2 regions of the Catenulispora yoronensis genome follow, and region 2 is predicted to be linked to the other one. Evidence: riboswitches for the same ligand, from Rfam matches in the RefSeq annotation. Region 2 holds a riboswitch; the other holds the start of a gene.
The links. A riboswitch is a leader RNA that binds a small molecule or an ion and turns the genes downstream of it on or off. The one in region 2 is predicted to bind ZMP and ZTP.
Positions count from the first base shown of each region.

Region 1: another riboswitch for ZMP and ZTP. It lies ahead of glyA (serine hydroxymethyltransferase); the one in region 2 lies ahead of ABD481_RS02935 (bifunctional 5,10-methylenetetrahydrofolate dehydrogenase/5,10-methenyltetrahydrofolate cyclohydrolase).

Region 1 covers NZ_BAAAQN010000113.1:1,849-14,951, reverse strand. Annotated here, with positions in the region: gene glyA (serine hydroxymethyltransferase) at 820-2,082, opposite strand; ZMP/ZTP riboswitch at 2,111-2,239, opposite strand; gene ABD481_RS45640 (class I SAM-dependent RNA methyltransferase) at 2,242-3,762, opposite strand; gene ABD481_RS45635 (potassium channel family protein) at 3,891-4,550, shown strand; gene ABD481_RS45630 (potassium channel family protein) at 4,550-5,233, shown strand; gene ABD481_RS45625 (alpha/beta hydrolase family protein) at 5,312-6,040, opposite strand; gene ABD481_RS45620 (DUF3159 domain-containing protein) at 6,122-6,985, opposite strand; gene ABD481_RS45615 (DUF3710 domain-containing protein) at 7,101-7,871, opposite strand; gene dut (dUTP diphosphatase) at 8,001-8,459, opposite strand; gene ABD481_RS45605 (PaaI family thioesterase) at 8,459-8,998, opposite strand; gene ABD481_RS45600 (hypothetical protein) at 9,187-9,411, shown strand; gene ABD481_RS45595 (DUF3093 domain-containing protein) at 9,470-9,922, shown strand; gene ABD481_RS45590 (DUF4193 domain-containing protein) at 10,151-10,444, opposite strand; gene ABD481_RS45585 (gamma carbonic anhydrase family protein) at 10,782-11,300, shown strand; gene ABD481_RS45580 (helix-turn-helix domain-containing protein) at 11,329-12,534, opposite strand; gene ABD481_RS45575 (flavoprotein) at 12,649-13,103, shown strand, end outside.
Region 2 covers NZ_BAAAQN010000002.1:315,252-330,582, forward strand. Annotated here, with positions in the region: gene ABD481_RS02890 (hypothetical protein) at 95-397, shown strand; gene ABD481_RS02895 (hypothetical protein) at 394-1,554, shown strand; gene ABD481_RS02900 (hypothetical protein) at 1,579-2,373, shown strand; gene ABD481_RS02905 (hypothetical protein) at 2,378-3,019, shown strand; gene ABD481_RS02910 (alkaline phosphatase family protein) at 3,194-4,858, shown strand; gene ABD481_RS02915 (amidohydrolase family protein) at 4,948-6,207, shown strand; gene ABD481_RS02920 (demethylmenaquinone methyltransferase) at 6,239-6,934, shown strand; gene ABD481_RS02925 (N,N-dimethylformamidase beta subunit family domain-containing protein) at 6,939-8,570, shown strand; gene ABD481_RS02930 (geranylgeranyl reductase family protein) at 8,601-9,917, shown strand; ZMP/ZTP riboswitch at 9,966-10,053, shown strand; gene ABD481_RS02935 (bifunctional 5,10-methylenetetrahydrofolate dehydrogenase/5,10-methenyltetrahydrofolate cyclohydrolase) at 10,080-10,940, shown strand; gene ABD481_RS02940 (outer membrane protein assembly factor BamB family protein) at 10,942-12,294, opposite strand; gene ABD481_RS02945 (IclR family transcriptional regulator) at 12,347-13,063, opposite strand; gene leuC (3-isopropylmalate dehydratase large subunit) at 13,181-14,587, shown strand; gene leuD (3-isopropylmalate dehydratase small subunit) at 14,617-15,216, shown strand.

The DNA of each region.
Region 1 (13,103 bases), on a different contig from region 2:
GTATCAAGTCCATGCCGGAACCTTGTTGTTCTAGTGCTGCGGTTGGGTGTGCATGAACTTGACACCTGGTCGGCGGTACTGTAGGCAAAGCCCTGCCGACGTGACCGAGGAGAACAAACCAAAACCCCAGGGAGAGAGCTGACAATCACTGGGTAGGGGGCGGCTGCCTGCCGATTCCGGCCGCCGGGAAGGTTCAAAGCAAAAGCGGAGGACAGCTGAGGCCTCCCGCACTAGCGCCCCAAAGACCTGCCTCGCCAGCGACCCGCCGCACCGGCGCCCCATAGGCCTATCTGACCGGCAGTCGAAGACTCGCTCTACCGATGGCCGAAGGTTTGCCCCACCGGCGGCCAGATGGCTGAAGTAGCCGCCCACCGCCCCCGGATCCTTCAGTCCTCTCCCTGGGTTTTTGGTTTGTTCTCCTCGGTCACGTCGGCAGGGCTCTGCCTACAGTACCGCCGACCAGGTGTCAAGTTCATGCAAGCCCAACCGCAGTCCAACAACCATCACCGCAACGGCATGGACTTGATACCTGGGCGGCGGTGCTGTACCCGTAGGGCTGCCGACGTGAGCGAGGGGAACAAACCCCCACCCCACAAACCGCCAGCGCAGGGACTGACTAGACCCCCCTATGGACTAGCGCCAGTTCTCCGAGGGATCAGAGGCCCTCGCCGGAGGCGCCTGCCTTACCCAGCTCTTGACCTTGATCCTCAGCCTTTGACTAACTTTTGATCGACTTCCAACCAAAAAGGCGCTGCCGACCACAAGCCAGCAGCGCCTTCTCTCAACCCTTCAACTCCTCAACCCTTCAATCTCCAGCCCTCACACCCACCCCGGCATCGGATACTGCGTCATCAGCTCCCGCACCTCACCAGCGATCCGCGCATACTGCTCAGTGTCGCCCTTGGCGGCAGCCTCCACCGTCTCGTCCATCCACCCCGCGATCTGTCCCATCTGCTCGGGCAGCAGCCCGCGCGTGGTGATCGCGGCGGCGCCCAGGCGGATGCCGGACGGGTCGAAAGGCTTGCGGGGGTCGAAGGGGACCGAGTTGTAGTTCAGTTCGATGCCCGCCGCGTCCAGGGCCTTGGCGGCGACCTTGCCGGTGACGCCCTTCGGGGTCAGGTCGGCGAGGATCAGATGGTTGTCGGTGCCGCCGGACACCAGGTCCCAGCCGCGTTCGGTGAGGGCGGTGGCGAGCGCCTTGGCGTTGGCCACGACCGTCTCCGCGTAGACGCGGAACGCCGGCTGCGCCGCCTCGCGTAGTGCCACCGCGATGCCGGCGGTGGTGTGGTTGTGGGGGCCGCCTTGCAGGCCGGGGAAGACGGCCTTGTCGATGGGGGTGGCGTACTCCTCGGTCGTCATGATCATCGCGCCGCGGGGGCCGCGGAGGGTCTTGTGGGTGGTGGTGGTGATCACGTCCGCGTAGCCGACCGGGGAGGGGTGGGCGCCGCCGGCGATCAGGCCGGCGATGTGGGCGATGTCGGCCACCAGGATGGCGTCGATCTCCTTGGCGATGTCGGCGAAGGCCGGGTAGTCGATGATCCGGGGGATCGCGGTGCCGCCGCAGAAGATGACCTTCGGGCGTTCCTTGAGCGCCAGGTCGCGGACGTCGTTCATGTCGACGATGCCGGTCTCGCGGGACACGCCGTAGGCCACCGGGTTGAACCACTTGCCGGTCACCGACACCGGCGAGCCGTGGGTCAGGTGGCCGCCGGCGGCCAGGCCGGCGCCCATGAAGGTGTCGCCCGGCTTCAGGAAGGCCAGGTAGACGGCGAGGTTCGCCGGGGAGCCGGAGTAGGGCTGCACGTTGGCGTGGTCGACGCCGAACAGCGCCTTGGCCCGGTCGATCGCGATGCTCTCGACCGGGTCGATGAACTGCTGGCCCTCGTAGTAGCGACGGCCGGCGTAGCCCTCGGAGTACTTGTTGGTCAGGACCGTGCTGGAAGCCTCCAGGACCGCCGTGGAGACGTAGTTCTCCGAGGCGATCATCCGGATCTTCTCGTACTGGCGGCGTGCTTCGTCCTCGATGAGGCCGGCGATCTCCGGGTCTTCGGCGGCGAGTTCGGGAATGGCGGGCGAGTGCATGTGATGCCTCCTCGGGCGTCATCGTCCGGAAGGACACCCAGGCGCACGGTGCCCGCTCTGAATTCTCGCTTCCCGGTGGTTCGTTCCACCTTCGCGCGTGCCTTATAGGACGCTTGCCTATAAAAACGCGCGTTCTGCGCCAGTCGCGTTGAGAAGATGCTATCGCTGGACGGGTTCCAGGAGCGCCACGCATTCCACATGCCGAGTCATGGGGAACAGGTCGAAGGCGCGCAGATCGATCAGTTCGTAGCCGGCGTCGGCGAAGTAGGCCACGTCGCGCGCCAGCGCGGCCGGGTCGCAGGCCACGTACGCGACCGCGCGCGGCGCCAGCGCCGCGATCCGCGCGCACACCTCGCGCCCGGCCCCGGCCCGCGGCGGGTCCAGGACGACGACGTCCGCCTGGTCCGGCACGTACCCGTCGTCGGCGAGCACCTCGTCGACCGAGCCCTCGACCAGATCGACCCACGGGAACTCGGCGCTCTCCTCGACGTCCTCCTCGAAGCCCAGGTTGTGCGCGGCGTCCTTGATCGCCTGCCGGTCCAGCTCCACGGCCAGCACCGCGCCGTCCTCGCCGACCGCCTCGGCCAGCGGCACCGCGAACAGGCCGACGCCGCAGTAGAGGTCCAGGGCGACCTCGCCGGCGGCCGGCTCCAGGAAGTCCAGGACGGCCTCGGTGAGCACGTCCGGCGCCGCCGGATGCACCTGCCAGAACCCGCTGCCGCTGACCCGCCAGGTGCGCCCCTCGGCGACCTCGCGCACATAGGGACGGCCGTGGATCCGCTGCACCCCGGAAATGTGCGTGTTCCGCGAGACGCCGCGCAGGACGGACACCTTCACGTCGGCGTCCACATACGGCATCTGCTCCCCGCGGTGCGGCGTCACCACCAGGGCGCGGTCCGCCGAGCCGGTCGCGGCGATCACCTCGACGGTCTCCATGCCGGGCCAGTCCCGCTGGAGCGCCCCGACCTCGTCCACCCCGGCGGACGCGATGGCGCACTCCTCCACCGGCACGACCTCGTGCGAGCGGTGCTTGCGGAAGCCGAGCTGCCCGTCGGCGTCCACCGCGAACTGCACCCGGGTCCGCCAGCCGAACGGCGAGCCGACCTCCTCGACGACCACCTCGCGGTCCAGCTTCGCGAGCCTGCGCAGCTGCTCCTCCACCACCTGCCCCTTGAGGCGCAGCTGCGCCTCGTAGGCGACATGCTGCCAGTCGCAGCCGCCGCAGCGGCCGGGCCCGGCGTACTCGCACGGCGGCTCCACCCGGTCCTCGGAGGCGGCCAGGACCTCCACCGCGTCGGCCCGCCAGAAGGAGTCCTTCGCGTCGCCCTCGGTCACCACCGCCACCACCCGTTCGCCGGGCAGCGCGTGCCGCACGAACACCGCGCGCCCCTCGTGCCGCGCGACGCAGAAGCCGCCGTGGCCGGGCGGCCCGACCTCGACCTCGATCCGGGTGCCGACGGCGTCGCCGGCCCGCTCCGGCCGGTCCCGCCGCGACCGGGACCGGTCCGGCCGCTCCGACGGGCTCTGCGGGCGCTCCGGGCGCTCCGGGCGCCCCCGCCCGGCCCGGGAGCCGTCGCGGGAGCCGTCGCCGCCGGGGCGCTCCTCGCGGCCGTTCTGGGCGGCTGTACGGCGGCCGGAATCGGCCTCGGACGGGCTGCGGCGTGCTGCGGGTCGGTTCACGCGTCCAGCCTAGGGGGTGCGGTCCGCGCCCACCGCCGGGCGTGCGAACGAGCCTTCACACCCCGTAGTACCGTCGAGATACGAACATCGAAAGTCTCATCGTCCGAAGTCTCCCGAGAGGGTCGAACGTGCACGTCGTCATCATGGGGTGCGGCCGGGTGGGCTCCACCCTGGCGCACAGCCTGGAGGATCTCGGCCACACGGTCGCGGTCATCGATCAGGACCCGGGAGCCTTCCGCAGGCTGAGCCCGCATTTCGCGGGCCGCCGGGTGACCGGCACCGGATTCGACCGCGACACCCTCGCCGAGGCGGGGATCGCCGAGGCCGCGGCGTTCGCCGCGGTGTCCAGCGGCGACAACTCGAACATCATCGCCGCGCGAGTGGCTCGGGAGAACTTCGGAGTCGAGAACGTCTGCGCGCGCATCTACGACCCGCGCCGCGCCGAGATATACCAGCGCCTGGGCATCCCGACCGTGGCCACCGTGCGGTGGACCGCCGACCAGATGCTGCGGCGCCTGCTGCCGGCCGGCTCCACCGAGATGTGGCGCGACCCCAGCGGCCAGGTGGCGCTGGTCGAGGTGCACGTGGACCCGGGCTGGATGGGCCACCGGGTGGCCCGGCTGGAGGAGGCCGCGGGCGTCCGGATCGGGTTCCTGACCCGGCTGGGCGAGGGCGTGCTGCCGGCCGCCGACACCGTGCTGCAGGACGGCGACCTGGTGCAGGTCATGGTGACCCCCGACGACGTGGCGCGGGTCGAGGAAGTCTTCGCGAAGGGACCGGGCGCCTGATGCGTGTCGCAATCGCCGGGGCGGGCAACGTCGGCAGCTCCATCGCCAAGGAGCTGCTGGAGAACGGCCACGAGGTGCTGCTGATCGACCGCGACCCGTCGCGGATCGCGGTGGAGGGCCTGCCGACCGCCGAATGGCTGCTGGCCGACGCCTGCGAGATCTCCTCGCTGGACGAGGCGGCGCTCCAGCGCTGCAACGTGGTGGTCGCCGCGACCGGCGACGACAAGGCCAACCTGGTGGTGTCGCTGCTGGCCAAGACCGAGTACGGCGTGCCGAGGGTGGTCGCCCGGATCAACCACCCGAAGAACGAGTGGATGTTCGACGAGAAGTGGGGCGTGGACGTCGCGGTGTCCACCCCGCGCCTGCTGTCCGCGCTGGTCGAGGAGGCCGTCTCGGTCGGCGACCTGGTCCGGCTGCTGCGCTTCAGCCAGGGCGACGCCAACCTGGTGGAACTGACCCTGCCGAAGGACACCGCGCTGGTCGGCACCACCGTGGGCGAGGTGGCCTGGCCGGAGGACACCGCGCTGGTGACCATCATCCGCGGCGGCCGGGTGCTGATCCCGACGCCGGAGGAGCCCCTCGCCGCGCTGGACGAGCTGCTGTTCGTGGCGCACGTGGACCGCGAGGAGGAGCTGGAGGAGCTGCTGTCGCCGGCCGTGGCCGGCGAGGAGCAGGCGGACTAGCCCTATGACGTGCCGAAGGGCCCGCGGGAATGCTCCCGCGGGCCCTTCGCCGTTACCGGCACCGGCACCGGCGCCGGGTCACTGCGTGTGCTTGGTGATGAACGAGAACACCTCGTCCTTCACCTGCGGCCACAGGTCGACGCCGTGGTCGGGGTCGTCCTTGAGGATGTGGATCGTCTTGTCCTTCTCGGTGGCGGCGTCGTACATCTTCTGCGCGTCGGTCGCGAAGGTCAGGTCCTGCTCCCCGGCGAAGAACGCGACCGGTATCTGGAATTTCTCGACCGAGCCGTAGGCGTCGGCGTTGCCGTACCCCGCCGGTCCGGACAGCGAGACCACGGCCTGCACCGGAGGGGTGATCTCCCCGGCCGCGGTCAGCACCGCGGTGCCGCCCATCGAGGCCCCGACCAGCACGATCTTCTGCAATCCCTTGGCCCGCAGCTTCTCGACCGCCTTCACCACGTCGGTGTCGATGCCGCCGCCCATGGTGATGGCCATCACGGTGTAGTCCTTGTCCGGGAAGTCGTTCCGGATGTCGGACCACTGGCACAGGGTGGAGTCCACCTGGTGCGCCAGCACCACCCCGATCGGGCCGGTGCCGGTGGTGTAGGCCTCGACCGTGTGGCCGTTGCCGCCGGGGAAATGGGTGACCGTCTTGTCGACGCCGGCCACGCCCTGGAGGCACACCGCCTCGATCGACGGGGAGGGTTTGGCCGGGGTGGCCGGGGTGGACGCCGCGGCGCCCTTCGCGCCCGCCGAGGCGGACTTGGAGGCGCTCGACGAGCAGCCGGACACTGTGAGGGCAGTCACCGCGGCAAGAGCGGACAAGGCGTTGAGGACGTGTCGTCGCATGCCGTTGTGACGAGTCGGCGACCGCCCCGCGTTGCGGCCCTACGCCGGATCGTTACCCTCGACCGCGGCCTCGGCGCCCTCGGTCGGCTCGGCGTCCTCGGCCGACTCGGGCATCACCGGCGGCGGCGCGTTCTTGATCATCTGCCAGGCGAAGTACAGGCAGGCCAGGTACGGCGGGTAGCCCAGGACCAGCTTCATCACGCCGAGCGCGGTGGTGTGGTGGGTCAGGTACAGCGGCACCTGCACCGCGAGCTTGACCGCGAACAGCGCGGCCAGCAGCCAGGTGGCGTTGGTGAACGCGCGCAGCCGGCCGGGCACCTGCTTCCAGGTGGTCATCTCGCCGGTGATCGGTCCGATCATCAGCCCGACGATCGGCCAGCGGAACAGCGCGGTCCCGGCGAACAGCAGGAACGAGCCGAGGTTGATCAGGATGCCGGGCAGATAGTAGTTCTGCGCGTGGCCGGAGAACTTGGCGAAGGCCGCGCACACCAGCACCCCGAACAGGCCGGAGAAGGCGTGCTGGAGGGTCTCGCGACGCAGCAGCCGGATCGCGAACATCACCACCGCGACCGCCACCGAGCCGATGGCGGCCGGGTTCAGGTTGTTGGTGGCGGTGTAGACGATCAGGAAGACGATGGCCGGCAGGCCGGCGTCGGCCATGCCCATCTTGCCGCCGAAGGCCTTCTTGACGGCGTCCTCGTAGGCCTTGGCCTCGGCCTCCTTGGCCGCGGCTACCCTGGCCGCCTCCTCGGCGCCCAGCGTCACGTCCACGACCACGCCGTCCAGCGCGGTCTGCATGACCCCTTCGAAGGCTTCCTGGTCGCGCTGCGTGTCGTGGTCCGTCGGCCCGGCGTGGCGGCCCCGGCTCGTCGGTTCGGCCCGCTGGCCGCTCTCCAAGGACATACTGCGAACTGTAGCGGGCCGAGCCGCCCTGAACAGGACTGCTCGGCCCGCTTGTCACTCCTGGGGCCGGATCCACGCGATCCGGCTCACACCGGGACGACCGCCCCGGCCGCGCTCAGCGGGTCTCGGTGATCTCCGGACCGCGCCGGAACGGGTTCAGGTCGCCCTGCTCGTACTGGTTGCCCGGCTCGCCGGCCTCGGCGTCGGCCTGGGCCTGCATGGCCTGCTGGGCCTCGGCCGGCATCCGCAGCGGGATCGGGTCGCGGGGGGCCATGGGCGAATTGCCCCGGCTCACCACGGTGTCGCGGAAGACGTGCTCTATGTCACGCGCCTCCTGCGGCTGCACCGCGCCCTGGCCGGAGACCACGCCGCGCAGGAACCAGCGCGGGCCGTCGACGCCGATGAAGCGCACCAGCTGGATGCCGCGGCTGCCGTCCGGGGCCTGCACCGGCACCTGGGCCCGCAGCTCCACGCCGAACGGCCCCTCGCGCTCGTCCACGGTGCCGCCCTGCTTGGAGATCTCCAGCGCGATCTCGCCGCGGACCTCGGCCCAGATGCCCTCGCTGCGCGGGGCGGCGAACGCCTGCAGCTGCACCGCCGACTGGCGGGCCACCACGGTGGCCGCGATCACCTGGTCGGCGTCGGCCATCTCCAGGCGCAGCTCCATGCCCTCGACCGCGGGCACCAGCAGGGCGCCCAGGTCCACGCGGCCGGCCTTGGGGTCCTCGACCTCGTTGAAGTCCCAGGGGCCCGCGGCCCGCGAGACGTCGGCGAGGGTGAGCTTGCGCTCCTCCTCCTTGGCCTCGCTCAGGTCGCCGTAGGCGTCGGCCTCGCTCACCCGGTCGCGCCGGCCGGATTCGGCCTTCTGTCCGCGTCGGAAAACCACGGCTTCCCACTCTCTCTATCTCTGCGTCCCACTGACGCAGCGCTCTGCTCCACGGAGGCGTGCGCCTGTCGTCGCGCGGCCCCGGTGAGAGTACCGTCACACGGCCTCTCTAGGGGAAACGCGCGGGATCTAGACGGGTGTTCCCGCCGCCGTGCCGGTCGAACCGAAACCGCCCTCTCCGCGGTGCGACCCGGGGAGCTCGGCGACCTCGTGGAAGACCGCCTTCTCGACCTTTTGTACTACAAGCTGGGCAATCCGGTCGCCCCGCCGGAGCACGACCGGCTCGCGCGGGTCCAGGTTGACCAGGATGATCTTGATCTCTCCACGGTACCCGGCGTCGATGGTGCCCGGCGCGTTCACCATCGCGACGCCGCAGCGCGCGGCCAGCCCGGAGCGCGGGTGCACGAAGGCGGCGTAGCCGTCCGGCAGCGCGATCGCGATCCCGGTGGGCAGCACCGCCCGCTCCCCCGGCGCCAGGGTGGCGTCCACGGTGGTGAGCAGATCGGCGCCGGCGTCCCCCGGATGGGCGTACGCGGGCACCGGCAATGTGGGATCGAGCCGCTGGATGAGGACGTCCACCGGCGCCACTACGGATTGACCTCGAACGCCCGGGCGGCCCGGAGCTGCTCGGGGTCGTGCATGGCCTCCTGCACGTCCTCCAGGCGGCCGTTGGACAGGAAGTGGTCGACGCCGACCTGGATGAAGATCGCGGTGGCGCGCACCGCGACCGGGCCCTCCGGGCCGTCCAGGCGGCCCTCGGCGGAGGTGAAGATCTTGCGCCCGGCGATCCCGTCGCACTGCGCGGTGATGTGCAGCGTGGTGCCGACCGGGACCGGGAGCAGGTAGTCGGTCTCCAGGCGGCCGGTCACGGCGATGGCGCCGATCAGCCAGTTCACCGCGCCCAGCGCCTCGTCGAAGGCCAGGGCCAGCAGGCCGCCGTGGGCCAGGCCCGGCGCGCCCTGGTGGTTCTCGGTGACGGTGAACTCGGTGGTGACGCTCACCCCCTCACCGACGGTGGAGGACACCCGCAGACCGCCCAGCGCGTCATCCCCGCACCCGAAGCAGCGCGAGTAATGCGAACCGAGCTTGGTACCGGCGGCGGGGGCGTTGGGGTGCTTCTCCGGCATGACGGCGTCCGGCGGCGGAGTGGTCGAGGCAGGTCTCACGGGGAGGAATCTACCGGCAAGCGCCGCCCCCCACCGACCCCGCGTGGCCACGCTCACACCCGATCGGGGGGCCGTCGTCCACTCTCTGTATCCGCGCCGTATCACTTCCACTGATATCCGAGCCGCCCGGCCGTCCTAACTTCCTCGGTATGAAGTCCATGAAGACCCCCGAAACGGACGGACGTCCCCAGGTCGGAACCCTCGTCCGCGACGCCGAAGGCCGCATCGGCCGCTTGATGGCCTACACCCGGGCCCGCGCCTGGCTCCGGCCGCCCGGAGGCGGGCGGGAATGGGACGTCGACCCCACCTCGATCACCGCGGTACCGGGCTGGGACGCCTCGGACCGGCGCTCCGACGACCCCGGAGGCGCCTGAGCGCGGGACCGTCCACCCCACCCCGGTCGGCAAGGCCCGGATATGGCAGATTGTCGGCATGGCAGGCACGGACACCAGCAGCTATGAGGAACGCCTCACCGCCCCGCCCGCGTGGTGGGCGATCACGGCCCTGGCCGCGGTGATGGCGGGCCTGATCTTTCTGCGCGCGAGCGCGCCGGCGGCCCTGGTCGCGATGGCCGGGACGGCCGTCGTCTGCGCCGCTCTGGTGATCGCCTACGGCCGCGTCGCAGTCCGGGTGCACGACGGCTTCCTGGAAGCCGGTCCGGCACGTCTCCCTCTCACGGCGCTCGGGGCAGCCACCGCCCTGGACGCCGAAGCGGCGCGCCGGCTGCGGACCACGGAGGCCGACGCCCGGGCCTTCATGCTGCTGCGGGGCTACGTCCGGACGGCGGTCAAGGTGGAGGTCAGCGACCCCGCCGACCCGACGCCGTATCTGTACTTGTCGACGCGGCGGCCGGAGAAGCTCGCCAAGGCGCTGGCGCGGCGATAGCGGTCGGCGGCGGCGGTTCTGCGGTCGGTGCTTGCGGGGTCGGTACTTTGCGCGGTCGGTACTTTGCGCGGTCGGTACTTTGCGTGGTTGGTGCTTGCCCGGTCGGTGCTTGCGGGCCGGCGCTCGGCGCGGGCTCCAGCAGCCCGCGATCCGCGCCGGGAAAAGACGAAGGCCCCGCCATAGCGGGGCCCGAGGGGCACAGAGACTACCTCCGCGACTACACCCGCATCAGGCGCAGTCCTTGCAAATCATCTCGTTCCCCTTCTCCCGCGCCAGCTGGCTGCGGTGATGCACCAGGAAACAGCTGGTGCACGTGAACTCATCGGCCTGGCGCGGCAACACGCGGACCGACAGCTCCTCGTTCGACAGATCCGCTCCGGGGAGCTCGAGGGACTCGTTGTCGCCCTCGTCCAGGTCCGCCAGCCCCGCGGCCTTGTCGGTGCGGCGGGCCTTCAGCTCCTCCAGGCTGTCCTCGTTGAGGTCGTCGTCGGTCTTGCGCGGTGTGTCGTAGTCGGTAGCCATTCTCGATCCCTCTCCCCTGACGGCTGTTAGTCGTCGTGTTGGTGCTGTTCTGTGCGGTGGCGGCGGGGCGCCTCCGGCGGCCGGCACATACGGTGCGCTACCGTCTGCGCGCGAACGCCGTCGGCGTTGTGCCGTCAGCGCAGTAACGCGGAAAGGAGCGCGATTGTGCCCGCTGAAGCGCAGATTGTGCCGTACTTCAAGACCCGTTACGCAATCGACACCCCGGAACAGACCCGAACAGGTGATCCGGGCCGGTGATCCGGTGTCGCTCGAGTACCGATCCATCCCCCTTTGTTCCGGACATCACGGCAGTCACACCCAGGAAGGATGACCAACCATGGCCGTCTACGCAATCGGTAACGCAGTGCCGGAAATCCACCCCGAGGCCTACATCCACCCGGAGGCGACCGTGATCGGCCAGGTCAAGGTGGGTGCGGGAAGCACAGTATGGCCTGGCGCGGTACTTCGTGGCGATTACGGCAGGATTACGATCGGCGACCGTACGTCGATCCAGGACGGGACCGTCGTCCACGCCACTGAGATGTTGCCCACAGTGATCGGCTCGGATTGTGTCGTTGGTCACATCGCGCACCTGGAGGGTTGCGTGGTGGAGGACGGATGTCTGATCGGTTCGGGGTCCGTGGTGCTGCACAAGGCGATCGTGCGCGGCGGGGCGCTTGTGGGCGCCGGTGCCGTCGTGGGCAACAACGTCGAGGTGCCGGCCCGGGCCATGGCTCTGGGCGTCCCCGCCAAGATCCGCGAGGACGCCGTCGCCGAGGGCGCGTTCGACGACGCGGTGGCCCGCTATGTCGCCAACGGCGTGCGCTACCGCAAGGAGCTGCGGCGCCTGGACTGATTCCGGTCCCCTGCTCACCCCACCCCCTTCACGAAATGTGCATCCGCCCGGCGATGCGCCGCAGCCGCTCGCGCTGGCTGCGCCGCTCATGGCTGAGCAGGGACCGTACCGCGGCCTTGGCCACGGGGTTGTTCCGGACCAACAACGGTGCGATGCGCTCTGCTCGTTCAATCTCGTTCAGCGCCTGTTCATATCCCCCGTAGTAAATCCATCCACGCGCGAAGTCGAGGTGGAACCGTCCGCGGCGGGAGGCCGGGAAGTTCGGGGGCATGCGGACCTGCGAGGCGAGTTGGACGGCGCGCGCGCCGTCGCGCACCTCCACCGCCACCGCCACGCCATGGATGGCGACGTTCGCCGGGCCGAAGCACAGCTTGTAGGGGTCGCAGCCGTCGCCGATCCGCTCGGCGGTCTCGGCGGCCAGGGCGATCCGCTGCCAGGCCTCGGTCTCGTCGGAGGACAGGGCCGCGGTGATGGCGGCCCGCAGTTGCAGCGAGCCCCAGACCGAGGCCTGCGCGTCGCTGCGGGGCTCGCCGATCGCGCCGATCGCGCCGTCGATCACGCCGAGGGCGTCCGGCCACAGGTCCGCGGCCCACAGGTCCCGGACCCGCAGGTAGTCGAAGACCACTGCCAGGCACGGGTCGCCGGCCCGGTCCGCGGCGGCCCGGAAGCGCTCGGTGGTGAGCGTGGACAGGTCGTCGTAGCCGAGCTCGTGCGCGACCGTGTCAGCCTCCCGATACGCCCGGGCCAGCAGCCCGTGCAGCCGCTCGGACTCGGTCCCGGAGGGGGCGAGGTAGGCGGCGGCGTGGAGCTCCCGGATCAGGCTCGGGGCGGCCTCTCCGAGGTCCGCGTAGCGGGCCGCCATCCGCAGCACCGTGAGCTCGGCCACGGCCTGGCGCAGCTCCCGCCGGGGGCGGGGGTCGGCCGGCCAGTCCGGGGGCAGGTCGTGCCGCGAGACCACGCGGCGGATGGCCGGGATGGCCCGGTGCCCGCGGTCCTCGGCCGGGGTGCCGGGATCGTAGGGGCGGCCGGTGATTTCGTTGGGATAGACCTTCAGCACGCTCGCGGCGCGTACGATCAGGGTCACCGAATCCAACTCGATGTCGCCGTTCTCGATGCCTGACACCCATCCCTGGGAGCGGCCCATGAGTTGCCCGAACTCGGCCTGGGTCAGGCCGGCGCGCTTGCGGAGGCGGCGGATGCGACCGCCGTCGGTCTCCGGCTCGTAGGTGGCCATGCTGGGCCTCTCAAATGAGGAACGTCCTGAATTCGAGTCCCATCATGCCCCCCACCGCGGGGGCGTCGCGGACGAAACGACAGAATGTCCCTGACAAGCCGGGAGGACCCGACTGTGCCTGTGCTCTACCTGATCGCGTGCGGCGCCCCGCCCGCCGCGGAACTGCTGTCGCACCCCGAGGCCGTGCCGGGGCTGCAATCCGACGGGTGGACCGTCTGCGTCCTGTGCACGCCCTCCGGGGAGCGGTTCCTGGACCCGGCGGCGGTCTCCGTCGCCACCGGCTACCCGGTCCGCGTGGAGCCCCGCCGGCCCGGCGAGGCGGACGTGCTGCCGCCGCCGGACGCGCTGTTGGTGGCGCCGGTGACGTTCAACACGGTCAACAAGTGGGCGCTGGGGATCAGCGACACGCTGGCGCTGGGAATCCTCAACGAATACCTCGGCGCGGGCCTGCCCATCGCGGCGACCGTCTGGGCCAAGCCGGAGTTGCAGAAGCACCCCGCGTTCGACGCCCATGCGCAGACGCTGTTCGAGGCCGGAGTGCGCTTCATCCAGCCGGAGGACGACGATCC
Region 2 (15,331 bases):
ACATGGCGCGCGGGTCCCGCTAGATTGTCGCGAGTTCTCATCGGGCGCAGACGACGGTCTCGCGGGCTCCGGCCCGCAGCACAGGGGGCGACCCATGTCCGGAACCTTAGTGCTCGACGACGCGACGCTGGCCACCATCGCGACGACTCTGAAGAACGCGGCGACGCGGATGCAGGCCCTCGGCCAGTCCCTGCGCGGACTGGACGCCGACGCCGTCGGCGCCGACCCGCTCATCGAGGCCCTGCACAAGATGCAGGAGGCGCTGGGCGGCCGGCTCGGGCTGCTCGCGGTCAGCCTGAACGAGCTGGCCGCCAAGACCACCGAGGTCGGCACCACCTTCCACGCGGCCGACCACCAGCTCGCCACGGTCGGCGGCCCGCACCGGGAGCTGCCGTGAGCGCGCACGCCCGGCCGATGCCGAACCTGGGCTGGGACCCGGCGCCCGGGGACGTCGCCGGCACCCAGGGCCTGGCCCGCCGGCACGCCGACGCCATCACCGAGCTGAACGCCATCATGGCCCTGCTCAAGGGCATCGACCTCGGCCCCTGGCAGGGCGACGCCAAACAGGCCACCGAGGTCCAGGTCTTCGAGAAGGCGGTGCCGGCGCTCCAGGCGATCATCACCGACGCCGGGAAGATGGCCGAGGCCTCCCGGGGCTGGGCCGGGCAGCTGGCCGGCTTCCAGCACGACGCCGACGCGCTGGAGGCCAAGGCCAAGGCGGCGAAGGCCGACGTGGCGTCCGCGCAGCAGGAGAAAAGCGGCCCGGGCCGGCTGAAGGAGATGGACGTCAAGGACGCCCAGGACTCCGCCGACTCGGTGCAGACCGAGGCGCACGAGCTCAACGAGCACTACCTGGAGGCGGCCAAGAAGGACGCCGGCGAGGAGGGCGGCGAGGGCGAGGAGAAGAAAAGCTGGTTCGAGCAGATCGAGCCCTACCGGCTGATCCTGGAGGGCGTGCTGTCGCCGCTGGACATCGTGGCCGCCGACCACTGGATCGGCCTGCTGGAGAAGGCCGCCGGCCAGCCGCGCGAGTGGCTGGGCGAAGTCGACGAGGCCATCGAGAACGTCGAGGGGCTGCAGAAGGCCGGCAAGTCCGCCTCCGAGGCGCTGATCGAGGCGGCCAACCTCGCCGAGCGGGTCGGCGGCGAGCTCGACGCCTTCCAGGCCTTCGCCCCGGGCTGGCTCCAGGTGGCCGCGCGCGGCGTCCTCGGTATCAAGGGCCTGAGCTACGGGCTCGGCGGCCTGGGAATCCTGGCCGACGGGCTGACCATCCTGGACCCGCCGGACAAGGGCGTCCTGGGCTGGACCGAGCGGGGCGCGGCCGGCATCAACGGCGGCCTGATCGCGGCCAACATGATGATGGACGAGATCCCGGTGGTCGGCGAGGTGGTGATGATCGGGACCGGCGTCTACCTGGCCGGGACCTTCTTGTACCACCACTGGAAGCCGTTCACGAACGTTTGCGACGCGGTGGGCCACGGTACGGTCACAGCGGCGAAGGACATCGGCCACGGCGCGAAGAAGGCCTGGCACGCGGTCACGAGTCTGTTCTAGCGGCGGCACGAGGACGAGAAAGCCATGAACACCGACAACCTGATGACGCCGTCCGCACGGGCGGCCGCGGCCGCCGGCCTGCTGGACCGGGCCGCGGCCGGCGAGACCGTCGAGCTGGCCGTGCTGTCCGGGCTGGAGCGCTGCGTGCTCGGCGGCCCGGCGCAGGCCCTGTTCGAGCAGACGGTGCTGAACGCCTGGAACGAGTTCGGCGCGAAGAACCGCGCCAAGGCGATGGACCTGACGCTGGACGGCCTGCGGGAGCGCGGCCTGCTGCTGGACGACCGGCCGCCGGGCCCGGACGCCGCGAGCTGGAACCTGTCCCCGGAGCTCGGCCTGATCCAGGCGGCGCGGGAGCGGCCGACCTTCGTCGTGGCGACCGACGTCGTCAACAAGCAGACGCGCTGCCTCCAGTTCTACGCCGTCGGCGATCTGGAACGGCCGGTGCGCGCGATCGTGGTCGAGCAGCCGACGGCGCTGCCGGCCGACCAGCCCTACAAGAACGCCAAGAAGCTCGGCCCGCTGGGCTGGATGACGCGTTACCTCCTGCTGTCCGAGGCGGCCGCGGTCGACGTCCTGACCGAGGTCGCCATGGTGGCCAGGCAGGACCAGGCCGGCTCCTATCCCTACGACATCCGCCGCTTCAAGCACCACGACGGCCGGCCGGTGACCGAGGCCGGGATCTCGGTGCTCGGGGCCGGGCCGACGGCGCACGTCCGGCTGTTCCGCACCGATCCGCAGACCCCTGACGAGGTCACCGTGCTGACCGCGGAGGAGCTGCGGACGCTGCTCGGCCGGGTGTTCGCCACCGGTTCCTGGTGAGCCGTTGTCCGGAGCCGAGCGGTACCGGGAGCGGCGCTCCGCGCTGAGCGCACCATTGGTCGCGCTCGGCGGCGTGCTGCCCGCGCTGCTGGTCGCGGCGGCAGTGGCGCTCGGGATCGTCGCGGCCCCGGCGTGGTTCGTGCTGGTCCCGGTGGTGCCGCTGGCCCCGCCGTTCCTGATTTACATCAGTCTGCTGATGCGGAACCGGCGCACCGGGATCGTGCTCGACGACGCGGGCCTCACCGTCGGCGCCCTGGGCGCGGCCCGCGGGGTGTATCAGATCCCGTGGACCGCGGTCGCCGCGGCGCGGATCGAGACCGGTCCGCGGCTGGTCGACGCCATGATGCGGGCCCGCCGGGTCTTCAGCCCGACCCGGTATTGGGGTGTGCCGCGCGGCATGGCCGCCTTCAGCATCCCGGCCGGGGTGCTGGTGCCGCCGTTCGCCCGCGCGGTGCTGATCGTCGAACTCGCCGAGACCGCCGCCGTGGCCGGGGAACCGCCGCCGCCGCGCCGCTACTTCGGCAACTACTTGAACGTGGACTCCTTCAGTCGCGGCCACACCACAGAGATCAGCGCGCTGTGGCTGGTCCCGACCCGGCACCCGGACCGCCTCGCGGCCGCCCTGGCTCATCAGGGGTTCTCCTGATTGCGTAGTGCCCGCCCCGATTTGGGGCCGCGGACATCGTCGGGGAGCGCGTCGTTGGCCCGGTGTTCAGCCATCGGTGGGGGTGTCGGCCATTTTCGGGTTCGACGATGACACGCGGCGCGCGGCCATCGGGGCCGCGTTCGGGCCGTCGCACGTCACAAGGGGGTCCCAACCTTGTCTCGCACCATCACTCGGCTCGCCGTCGCCGGCGGCGTCTCCGCGTTGCTCGGCGGTGTGCTGGCCGCCGCGCCCTCGCAGGCCGCCGCGCACGGGCGCGACCACGCGTCCGCCAAGCACGTCCTGCTCGTCTCCGTCGACGGCCTGCACCAGTCCGACCTGGCCTGGTACGTGAAGCAGCACCCGGATTCGGCCCTGGCCCGGCTGGTCCGCGGCGGCGTCGACTTCTCCGACGCCTCCACCCCGGTCCCGTCGGACTCCTTCCCGGGCATGACCGCCCAGGTCACCGGCGGCAACCCGGGCACCACCGGGGTCTACTACGACGACTCCTACAACCACGCGCTGCTGCCGCCCGGCACCACGAAGTGCGACGGCAGCGTCCCGCTGGGCACCGAGGTCGCCTACACCGAGGGCGACGACCTGAACCAGAACTCGATCGACGCCGGCCAGGGCCTGGCCGGCCTGCCGGGCTCGATCCTGAACCTGACCGGCCAGGCCCGGAACCTGATCGACCCCAAGACCCTGCCGGTCGACCCCAAGACCTGCAAGCCGGTCTACCCGCACCAGTACCTGCAGGTGAACACCGTCTTCGAAGTGGCCCGCCAGGCCGGGCTGCGCACCGCGTGGTCCGACAAGCACGCCGCGTACGAGCTGCTGAACGGCCCGTCCGGCACCGGCATCGAGGACCTGTTCACTCCGGAGATCAACAGCCAGGACCCGGCGCTGCCGGCCGGGCAGGACTGGACCAAGGACAACGCGGCCACCCGCCAGTACGACGACTACAAGGTCCAGGCCGTCCTCAACGAGATCGACGGCTACGACCACAGCGGCAAGACCAAGGTCGGCGTGCCGGCCCTGTTCGGCCTGAACTTCCAGTCGGTCTCCACCGCGCAGAAGCTGCCCACCTCCGAGGGCCAGGGCGGCGGCTACCTCGCCGACGGCCGGACCCCGGGGCCGCTGCTGGCCGGATCGCTGGACTTCGTCAACAGCGAGGTCGGCCGGTTCACCGCCGAGCTGAAGGCCAAGGGCCTGCAGGACAGCACCGCCATCGTGCTGTCGGCCAAGCACGGCCAGTCCCCGAAGGACCCGGCCGCGCTGACCCGCATCGACGACGGCAAGCTCATCGACGGCCTTAACGCGGCCTGGAAGGCGGCCCACCCCGGCGCCGGCGACCTGGTGGCGATGGCCACCGACGACGACGCCGTGATGATGTGGCTGAACGACCGCAGCCAGGCGGCTGCCGACTTCGCCAAGCGGTACCTGCTGTCCGCCAGCGGCACCGGTACCGACATCAGCGGCAACCCGAAGGCGTTCACCAACGGCGGCCTGTCCAAGGTCTACGCGGGCGAGGAGGCGCGCGACTACTTCCACGTCGGGCGCGGCGACCAGCGCGTGCCGGACCTGTTCGGCATCGTGCAGCACGGCGTCGTCTACACCGGCGGCAAGGGCAAGATCGCCGAGCACGGCGGCGCCGACGCCGACGACCGCAACGTGCCGATCGTGGTGTCCGGCGCGGGCGTCGCCGAGCGCGGCGTGAACGGCGCCCCGGTGGAGACCACGCAGATCGCGCCGACCATCCTGCGGCTGCTCGGGCTGGACCCGGCGAAGCTGAAGGCCGTGCGCATCGAGCACACCCGGGTGCTGCCGGGTCTGAAGGACTGACGCCGGCTCGTCGGTCCGGAAGGGGACCTGCTGCCCGCGAACGCGGGCAGCACGTCCCGTCCCTTCAGCCGGTGGCATAACCTCGAACCGTGCTGACCCTCCACGCCGCCCCGCTCGTCCTCCCGATGACCTCCGCCCCGATCCGCGACGGCGCGATCCTCGTCGACAACGGCCGCGTCACGGCTGTCGGCACCCGCGCCGACCTGACCGCCGCGCATCCGGGCGCCCGGGTCCGGGACTGGCCCGGCATCCTGGCCCCCGGGCTGGTCAACAGCCACGCCCACACCCAGTACTTCGACTTCGGCGACCTGGCCTCCTCGGGATTGCCGTTCCCCGAGTGGCTGCACCAGATGGTCGCGCGCCGGGCCACCTTCACCGACGCCATGTGGCAGGAGTCCACGCGCCGCGGCCTGCACGCGTACCTGGAGACCGGGACCACCGCGGTCGCGGACATCGTCACCGAGCCGGTCGTGCTCTCCGCGATCGCCCGCAGCGGGATCCGCGGCGTGTCCTACATCGAGGCGGTCTTCGCCGACGACGCCTCCTGGGCCGCCGGGCGCCGCTCCGAGTTCCTCGCCGCGGTCGACGGCGCCGGCGTGCCGGTCCGGGGCGTCTCCCCGCACACGCCGTTCACCATCAGCACCGGCGTGTACGAGGACTGCGTCGCCATCGCGCACGAGCGCGGCAAGCGGCTGCACCCGCACATCGCCGAGACCGCGCAGGAGTCCGAGTACGTCCTGACCGGCACCGGGCCGTTCGCCCAGAACGCCAAGCAGTTCGGGCTGGACTTCTCCGACGTCCTGGACCGCGGCACCGGCCTGACCCCGGTGGAGTGGGCCGACGCGCGCGGCGCGCTGGGCGCCGACTGCCACATCGCGCACGGCATCCACGTCAGCGCCTCCGACCGCGCGCTGCTGCGCGAGCGCGGCACCGCGGTCGCGCTGTGCGTGCGCTCGAACCGGATCCTGGAGGCCGGAGAGCCGCCGGTGGCCGCCTACCTGGCGGAGGGCTCGCCGATCGGGATCGGCACCGACTCCGCCGCCTCCTCGCCGTCGCTGGACCTGCTGGACGAGGCCCGCGCGCTGCGCGTCGTGGCCCGCGAGCAGGGCTACACCGCCGACGACCTGGACCACCGGATCGTGGAGGCCGCGACCCTGGGCGGCGCCGCCGCGCTGGGCCTGACCGAGGGCCCGGAGCGGGTCGGACGGCTGGAGCCCGGCGTGCGCGCCGACTTCGCCGTGTTCGCGGTGCCGGACCCGGCCGACGCCGACCCGTACCGGCAGCTGATCGATCACGGCCGCTGCGTGATCACCGTGCTGGACGGGACGATCGTGCACCGCAAGGTCTGAGGCCGCCGGCCCGGGTGAGAGAATCGGCCGCGTGAGCCGAGCATCGCTGGACAAGCAGCCCCACGAAGTCGCCGCCATGTTCGACGGCGTGGCCGAACGCTACGACCTGACCAACGACGTCCTGGCGCTCGGCCAGACCCGCCTGTGGCGCCGCGCCGTGCGCGACGCCGTCGCCGCCCGGCCCGGGCAGCGCGTCCTGGACCTCGCGGCCGGCACCGGGACCAGCACCCAGCCGTTCCACAACGCCGGGGCCCAGACCGTGTCCTGCGACTTCTCGCTCGGGATGCTCCAGGTCGGCAAGCGCCGCCTGCCGCAGCTGACGTTCGCGGCCGGCGACGCCACCCGGCTGCCGTTCCGGGACGGCGTCTTCGACGCCGTCACCATCTCCTTCGGCCTGCGCAACGTGCAGGACACGGACTCGGCGCTGCGCGAGATGCTGCGGGTCACCAAGCCCGGCGGGCGGCTGGTGGTCTGCGAGTTCTCCCGGCCCGCGGTGGCGCCGCTGCGCACCGTCTACATCGAGTACCTGATGAAGGCGCTGCCGGCGGTCGCGACGAAGGTGAGTTCGAACCCGGACGCCTACGTGTACCTCGCCGAGTCCATCCGGGCCTGGCCGGACCAGCGCGAACTCGCCGCGATCATCGGCAAGGCCGGATGGCGCCGCGTCGCGTTCCGTAACCTGACTGGCGGAATCGTCGCATTGCATCGTGGGATCAAGGAAGATTGAGCCTGTGAAGGCTCGAATAGGCCGGGCGGCAGCACTCGCCGCCGTGGTGCTCCTGGTGGCATCGGCGGCGGCGTGTTCGGGGGGCGGCTCGAAGAAGTCGGGTCCGAGTACTAGCAGTCCCGGTGGGGCCGCCGCGGGGACGTCCGGCGGTCCGGCGGTCGCCCCGGCGGCGCCGGCCGGCGCCCTCGACGTCAAGGCGGAGAACGCGCAGCCGGGCGCGCCGGCCTGGAAGGCCGGCATCGACAGCGGCGACGACCACGGCATCGAGGGCTTCGCCGACCAGGTCGCCGTCACCTCCGGGCAGCCGTTCAAGCTGTACGTGAACACCATCGCGCAGCAGTTCACCGCCACCGCGTTCCGCATCGGGTACTACAACGGCGCGCAGGGCCGCCAGGTCTGGAAGTCCGCGGCGACGCCCGGCCGGATCCAGCCCGCGGCGACGGTCAAGGCGCAGGTGAACACCGTCAGCACCGCCTGGCAGCCGTCGCTGACGGTGCCGACCGGCGGCTGGCCGGAGGGTTCCTACCTGATCCGCCTGGACCCGGTGGGGATTCCCGGCAAGGCGCTCGCCAAGGGCTCGCGGTTCGTGCCGATCACCGTCAAGTCGACATCCACCGCGGGCAAGGTGGTGCTGATCAACGCGGTCACCACCTGGCAGGCCTACAACTCCTACGGCGGCTTCGACCTCTACAGCGGCGGCCCCAAGAACGACTACGCGCACCGGGCCCGCATCGTGTCCTTCGACCGGCCCTACGACACCACGGGCGCCGACCGCTTCCAGACCTACGAGCAGTCCTCGATCGTCTTCGCCGAGAAGGTGGCCGCGGAGCACAACCTCCAGCTCGCCTACGCCACCGACCTGGACCTGCACGAGGACCCCGGCCTGTTCCAGGGCGCCCGGGCCATCGTCACGTTGGGGCATGACGAGTACTGGTCGTCGCAGATGCGGGACACCGTCACCAAGGCGCGCGACGCCGGGACCAACGTGGCCTTCCTCGGAGCGAATGCCGTCTTCCGGCACATCCGGTTCGAGGACTCGCCGCTGGGCAAGGACCGCGTCCAGGTCGACTACAAGGACGCGGCCGAGGACCCGATGCACGTGACCAATCCGGCGGAGGCCACGCAGGACTGGCGCTATCCGCCGCAGCCGCGGCCGGAGAACGTGCTGACCGGCGTGCTCTACGAGTGCAATCCGGCCAACGCGGACTTCGTCGTCTACGACCCGTCGTCCTGGCTGCTGGCCGGCACCGGGGCCAAGGCGGGCCAGGCGTTCAAGGGGCTGGTGGGCGTCGAGTACGACCGCGTGGTCTCCGACAGCGGCACCCCGCACCCGATCCAGGCCATCTCGCACTCGCCGATCACCTGCCGCAAGACCAAGTCCTATGCCGACGCGGCCTACTACACCGTGCCCTCCGGCGCCGGCGTGTTCGCCACCGGCACGATGCGCTGGAACTGCGCGCTGGTCGACGGCGGGTGCACCGACAAGATGGACGGGCCGGCGCACGCCTTCGCGCAGCGGGTGACCGCGAACCTGCTGCTGGCGTTCGCCGCCGGGCCGGCCGGCAAGGACCATCCGGCGCAGGACAACACCGCGAGATTGAAGCCCGCTCCCAGTGAGGGTGGGCAAGCGCCATAGCTTGCATGTCGGGGGCCTAGAATCGGCCTCGTGACCGCCGAATCTGTTTCCCCCGCCCCGGCCGGCAACGCGACCGTGCCTTCGGAGAACGTCGCCGACGTCATTGTGGTCGGCGCCGGGCCCTCGGGCTCGGCGACCGCGTACCACCTGGCGACCGCCGGCCTGGACGTGCTGCTCCTGGAGAAGTCCCAGTTCCCGCGCGAGAAGGTGTGCGGCGACGGCCTGACGCCGCGCGCCGTGAAGCAGCTGGTGCGGATGGGCGTGGACACCTCCGAGGAGGCCGGCTGGCTGCACAACAAGGGCCTGCGGATCATCGGCGGCGGCATGCGGCTGGAGATGAACTGGCCGGACCTGGCCGCGTACCCGAACTACGGCCTGGTGCGCCCGCGCGCCGACTTCGACCAGATCCTGGCCCGGCAGGCCGAGAAGGCCGGGGCCCGGCTGCGGGAGAACACCAACGTCACCGGTCCGGTCGTGGACCCGCGCAGCAACCGGGTGATCGGTGTGACCGCGCGCATCACCGACGCCGACGGCGGGAAGCGCGAGACTTCGTACCACGCCCCGCTGATCGTCGCCGCCGACGGCAACTCCACCCGGCTGTCGATCGCGCTGGGCCTGCACAAGCGCGACGACCGCCCGATGGGCGTGGCCTACCGCACGTACTACAAGTCCCCGCGCACCAATGACGACTACCTGGAGTCGTGGCTTGAGCTGTGGGACGGCGAGCGGCTGCTGCCCGGCTACGGCTGGGTGTTCGGCATGGGCGACGGCACCTCCAACGTGGGCCTGGGCATCCTGAACACCACCAAGTCGTTCCGCAACGTGAAGTACCCGGATCTGCTGCGCGCGTGGCTGAAGAACACGCCGGAGGAGTGGGGCTTCAACGACGAGAACCGCACCGAGCCGATCCGCGGCGCGGCGCTGCCGATGGGCTTCAACCGGCAGCCGCACTACACCCGCGGCGTGCTGCTGGTCGGCGACGCCGGCGGCATGGTGAACCCGTTCAACGGCGAGGGCATCGCGTACGCGATGGAGTCCGGGGAGCTGGCGGCGGACGTGATCGCGCAGGCGCTGGCGCGTCCGGTGGGCCTTGAGCGGGAGCGGGCGCTGTCGGCGTACCCGCGCGCGCTGAAGGACACCTACGGCGGTTACTACACGATGGGCCGCCTGTTCGTGAAGTTGATCGGCAACCCGAAGGTGATGAGCCTGGCCACCCAGCGCGGCCTGTCGCACCCGATGCTGATGCGCTTCACGCTGAAGATGCTCGCGAACTTGACCGACCCCCAGGGCGGCGACGCGATGGACCGCATCATCAATGTGATGGCGAAGATCGCTCCGGATGCGTGAGTCCTGATTTACGGCTCGGCGGGGTGGGGCGGGCCGCGGGTAAGCTCTGCGTCAGGCCGTGACTGGCGCTGAGGTGGGTCACCACCGGGGAGCGGCCCGACCCTCTGGTCTTCTGCCGTGCGCCTGGGCGATTCGTAGTGACGACGCCCAGGAGGCACGCCCATGACCGAGACCACCTCCGCCGTGCTGATGGACGGCACCGCGGTCGCTCGCCGCATCGTCGAGCAGGCGACCGCGGACGCCGCGGCGCTGAAGGCCGTCACCGGCGTCACGCCGTGTCTGGCCACTGTGCTGGTCGGCGCCGACCCCGCTTCCGTGACCTACGTGCGGATGAAGCAGAGCCGCAGCGCGAAGGCCGGCATCGACTCCCGGCATGTGGAGTTGCCGGAGTCGGCGACCACCGCCGAACTCGTCGCGGTCCTGACCGAGCTGTCCGAGGACTCGCGGGTCCACGGAATCCTGCTCCAGCACCCGGTCCCGGCGCACATCGATGAGCGCGCCGCGTTCGAGGCCATCGCGCCGGAGAAGGACGTCGACGGCGTCACCATGCACTCCTTCGCCGCGATGGCTTTCGGCGAACCCGGATTCGCCTCCGCCACGCCGGGCGGGATCATGCGCCTGCTGGAGGCGTACTCCGTCGAGCTCGCGGGCAAGCACGCGGTGGTCGTCGGCCGCAGCCCGATCCTCGGCAAGCCGGTCGGGATGCTGCTGCTGGCGCGGGACGCGACGGTGACGTACTGCCACTCGAAGACGGCCGACCTGGCGTCGTTGACGCGCCAGGCCGATGTCCTGGTCGCCGCTGTCGGCAAGCCGCGTTTCCTCACCGGTGACGCCGTGAAGCCCGGTGCCGTCGTCATCGACGCCGGCTACAACCCCGGCAACGTCGGTGATGTGGACTTCGACTCCGCCGCGCGGACGGCGAGCCTGATCACGCCGGTGCCCGGCGGGGTCGGGCCGATGACGATCGCGGTGCTGCTGGAGCAGACGGTCGCGGCGGCGCGGCGGCAGCTCGGGCGCCGCTGATTCAGGGAGTCACGATCGCCACGCCGTCCGTCGTGCCCAGGAACAGCTTGGCGCCGACGACGGTCGGGGTGGCGAAATGCGGCAGCGTGCCGACTGCGAAGCGGCGGTCGGTGGCGCCGGTGGCCGGGTCGAGTGCGTACAGCTCGCCGTCGTCCCAGTCGGTGACCCAGATCCGTCCGTTGCTCAGCACCGGTTGTCCGTTGGCCTTCGGCGCGTGCCAGAGCGCGGTCGGCTGGGCGCTGATCCGGAAGGCGCGTGTGCCGTCCGCGCACGGCAGGTAGACCACGTCCCCGTCGACCGCCGCCGCTCCGAAGGCCGCGCAGGCCGGGAAGGTGGTCGGGGTCGTGGTCGCGAGGTGCTCCGGGTCCAGCAGATATCCCTGTCCTGATTTCCCCGCGATGATCACATGTCCGGCGGCCAGTGCGGGGTTCATCGAACCCAGATCCGCGTCGTTGGCGTTGTCGGCGGCCCAGGACGTCGGCGCGAACAGGTCCACGCGCTGGGCGTTCTCGTCCAGCGCCACGACCGAGTCGGTGCCGTCGAAGGGCTCGCCCGCCTTGTCGGCGTTGCCGTTGCCGATGGAGAAATACAAGCGGTCGTCGCCGATCCCGGGTGCGCCCGGCGCCCACATGCCGCCGCGTCCGGAGGTCGAGGCCTCGAACCAATGCACGGATCCTGTGGCGGTGTCGACGGATGCGACGGCGCCGGTGTAGTCGCCGCAGTCGCCGGCGAGACCGCCGAAGACCGCGAACACATGTCCGTGCCACAAGGTGAGTGCGGGGCGCTGTTGCAAGAAGGCTCGGTCGCCGACCGGTGCGTCGACCTCTACTTGCGAGACCACGTGGCCGTCCGAGGCGGCCAGTCCGTACAGGACGTGCTTCGCGTCCGGGTCCTCCGTGACCACGTAGACGAGATGGGAATCGGGATCGTAGACCGGGGCCCCGGTGATCCCCAGCGGGACGATGTTCCCGCATCCGTGCGGCCGGAACGGTGCGGCCAAGTGCTTGCTCCACTTCACCGATCCGTCGGTCGGTGAGAGTGCGTAGACCGTGTTGTTCTCCGTTGCGGCGAAGACTTGAGTGCCGCCGTCCGCAGGCCGTCCGTAGACCGCGCCGTCGAGTCTGACCGCTGATACCCCCGCGGTGGAGGCGGTGGAAGTGTTGGAAGCATTGGACGTGTTGGAAGCGGTGGAGACTGTGGAGACTGTGGAGATGGCGGGTCGGGAATCGGCCCGGGTGCTGCTTCCCGAGCATCCCGCGGCGGTGCCCATGGCCATCGTCGCCAGCACCGCGGCCATCGGCCGGAGCCGGGCGACGGACACGCCGTTGTGTCGTCGATCCCGAATGAATCCCACGCGACCAGTGTGCGCCATGCGCGCCGACTGGTACGAGTCCTGCGCGCTCCGGTCAGGAGCCGCGCTTCACCGCTTCGCTCAGCCGCGCCGCGGCTTCCACCACCGACTGCGCGTGCAGCCGCCCCGGCTGCCGGGTCAGGCGCTCGATCGGCCCGGAGACCGACACCGCCGCGATCACCCGGTTGTTCGGTCCGCGCACCGGCGCCGACACCGAGGCCACGCCCTGCTCGCGCTCGGCCACCGATTGCGACCAGCCGCGCCGCCGCACGCCGGCCAGCGTGGTGGCGGTGAACCGGGCGCCCTGCAGCCCGCGGTGCAGCCGGTCCGGCTCCTCCCAGGCCAGCAGGATCTGCGCGGCCGAGCCGGCGGTCATCGGCAGCGCCGAGCCGATCGGCACGGTGTCGCGCAGCCCTGACATGCGCTCGGCGGCCGCGACGCAGACCCGCAGATCGCCCTGGCGCCGGTAGAGCTGCGCCGATTCGCCGGTGTGGTCGCGCAGCGCGGCCAGCACCGGTCCGGCCGCGGCCAGCAGCCGGTCCTCGCCGGCCGCCGAGGCCAGTTCCTGCAGTCGGGGGCCGAGGATGAACCGGCCCTGCATGTCCCGGGATACGAGACGATGGTGTTCGAGTGCGACGGCCAGACGGTGGGCCGTGGGACGGGCCAAACCCGTGGCCGTGACCAGTCCCGCCAAGGTGGTGGGGCCCGCCTCCAAGGCGCTGAGTACGACGGCGGCCTTGTCCAGGACGCCGACTCCGCTAGAGTTGTCCATAGACCGAATTCTGCCGTCTCAGATCCCGAGACGCAAGGCGTCCGGCCCGGAAAGATCGAATCCCCGGGCCGCCGATGGCGACAGATGCGAACCGTAGTGGGAAAGACAGGAGCGACGATGCCCCACACCCTGGCCGAGAAGGTGTGGGCGGACCACGTGGTCCGCTCGGCCGACGGCGAGCCCGACCTGCTCTACATCGACCTGCACCTGCTGCACGAGGTGACCTCGCCGCAGGCCTTCGACGGCCTGCGCGCGGCCGGCCGCCAGGTGCGGCGCCCCGAGCTCACCATCGCCACCGAGGACCACAACACCCCCACCCTCGACATCGACAAGCCGATCGCCGACCCGGTGTCCCGGCTGCAGATCGAGACGCTGCGCAAGAACTGTGCGGACTTCGGCGTGCGGATCCACCCGCTCGGCGACGCCCAGCAGGGCATCGTGCACGTGGTGGGCCCGCAGCTGGGCCTGACCCAGCCCGGGATGACCGTGGTCTGCGGCGACTCCCACACCTCCACCCACGGCGCCTTCGGCGCCCTGGCCTTCGGCATCGGCACCAGCGAGGTCGAGCATGTGCTGGCCACCCAGACGCTGCCGCTCAAGCCGTTCAAGACGATGGCCGTGACGGTCACCGGCGCGCTGGGCGAGGGCGTCACCGCCAAGGACGTGGTGCTGGCGGTCATCGCGCGGATCGGCACCGGAGGCGGCCAGGGCTACGTCCTGGAGTACCGCGGCGAGGCCATCGAGAAGCTGTCGATGGAGGGCCGGATGACGGTCTGCAACATGTCCATCGAGGCCGGCGCCCGGGCCGGGATGATCGCCCCGGACGAGACCACCTTCGCCTACCTGAAGGGCCGCGCGCACGCGCCGGCCGGCGCCGACTGGGACGCCGCCGTCGAGTACTGGCGGACGCTGCGCACCGACGAGGGCGCGACCTTCGACGCCGAGGTGGTCATCGACGGCGACGCGCTGACCCCGTACGTCACCTGGGGCACCAACCCCGGCCAGGGCCTGCCGCTGTCGGCCTCGGTCCCGGACCCGGACGCCGACTTCGAGGCCGAGGTGGACAAGACCGCGGCCCGCAAGGCGTTGGAATACATGGGCCTGGAGGCCGGCACCCCGCTGCGCGAGATCAGGGTCGACACCGTCTTCCTGGGCTCGTGCACCAACGGCCGGCTGGAGGACCTGCGCGCCGCGGCCGCCGTCATCAAGGGCCACAAGGTCGCCGACGGCGTGCGGATGCTGGTGGTCCCGGGCTCCGCGCGGGTCCGGCTGGAGGCCGAGGCCGAGGGTCTGCACGAGGTGTTCCTGGCGGCCGGCGCCGAATGGCGCTTCGCGGGCTGCTCGATGTGCCTGGGCATGAACCCCGACCAGCTGGCGCCCGGCGAGCGCTCGGCGTCCACCTCCAACCGCAACTTCGAAGGCCGCCAGGGCAAGGGCGGCCGCACCCACCTGGTGTCGCCGCTGGTCGCCGCCGCCACCGCGATCAGGGGGACGCTGTCGTCCCCGTCGGACCTGGCCGCCTGAACCGGCCGACGAGAAGGAGCTGGCAGGACATGGAGAAGTTCACGACGCACACGGGGCGCGCGCTGCCGCTGCGCCGGTCCAACGTCGACACCGACCAGATCATCCCGGCGGTGTACCTCAAGCGCATCACCCGCACCGGATTCGAGGACGGGCTGTTCGCCGCGTGGCGCGCCGACCCCGAGTTCATCCTGAACCAGGAGCAGTACCAGGGCGTCTCGGTCCTGGTGGCCGGACCGGACTTCGGGACCGGCTCCTCGCGCGAGCACGCGGTGTGGGCGCTGAAGGACTACGGGTTCAAGGTCGTGCTCTCGGCGCGTTTCGCGGACATCTTCCGCGGCAACTCCGCCAAGGACGGGCTGCTGACGGCGGTGCTGGCGCAGGACGACATCGAGCTGTTGTGGAAGTTGTTGGAGAACCACCCCGAGGCTGAGGTGACGGTGGACCTCGAAGCGCGCGAGGTGCGCGTCGAGGGGCATGTGTTCACTTTCGAGGTGGATGACTACACGCGGTGGCGCCTGCTGGAAGGGCTGGACGACATCAGCCTGACGCTGCGCCACGGCGAGGTGATCGACGAGTTCGAGACGGAGCGGCCGGCTTACAAGCCGCGTACGCTGCCTGCGGCTGTCTGAGGCTGCCTGAGGCTCGACAGTACGGCGAGTACCGGGGCGAGCAGCAGCACGCACCACAGAAGCACCGCTGAAGCACCGCTGAAGCACCACAGTGAGCACTACAGCGAGCACCACA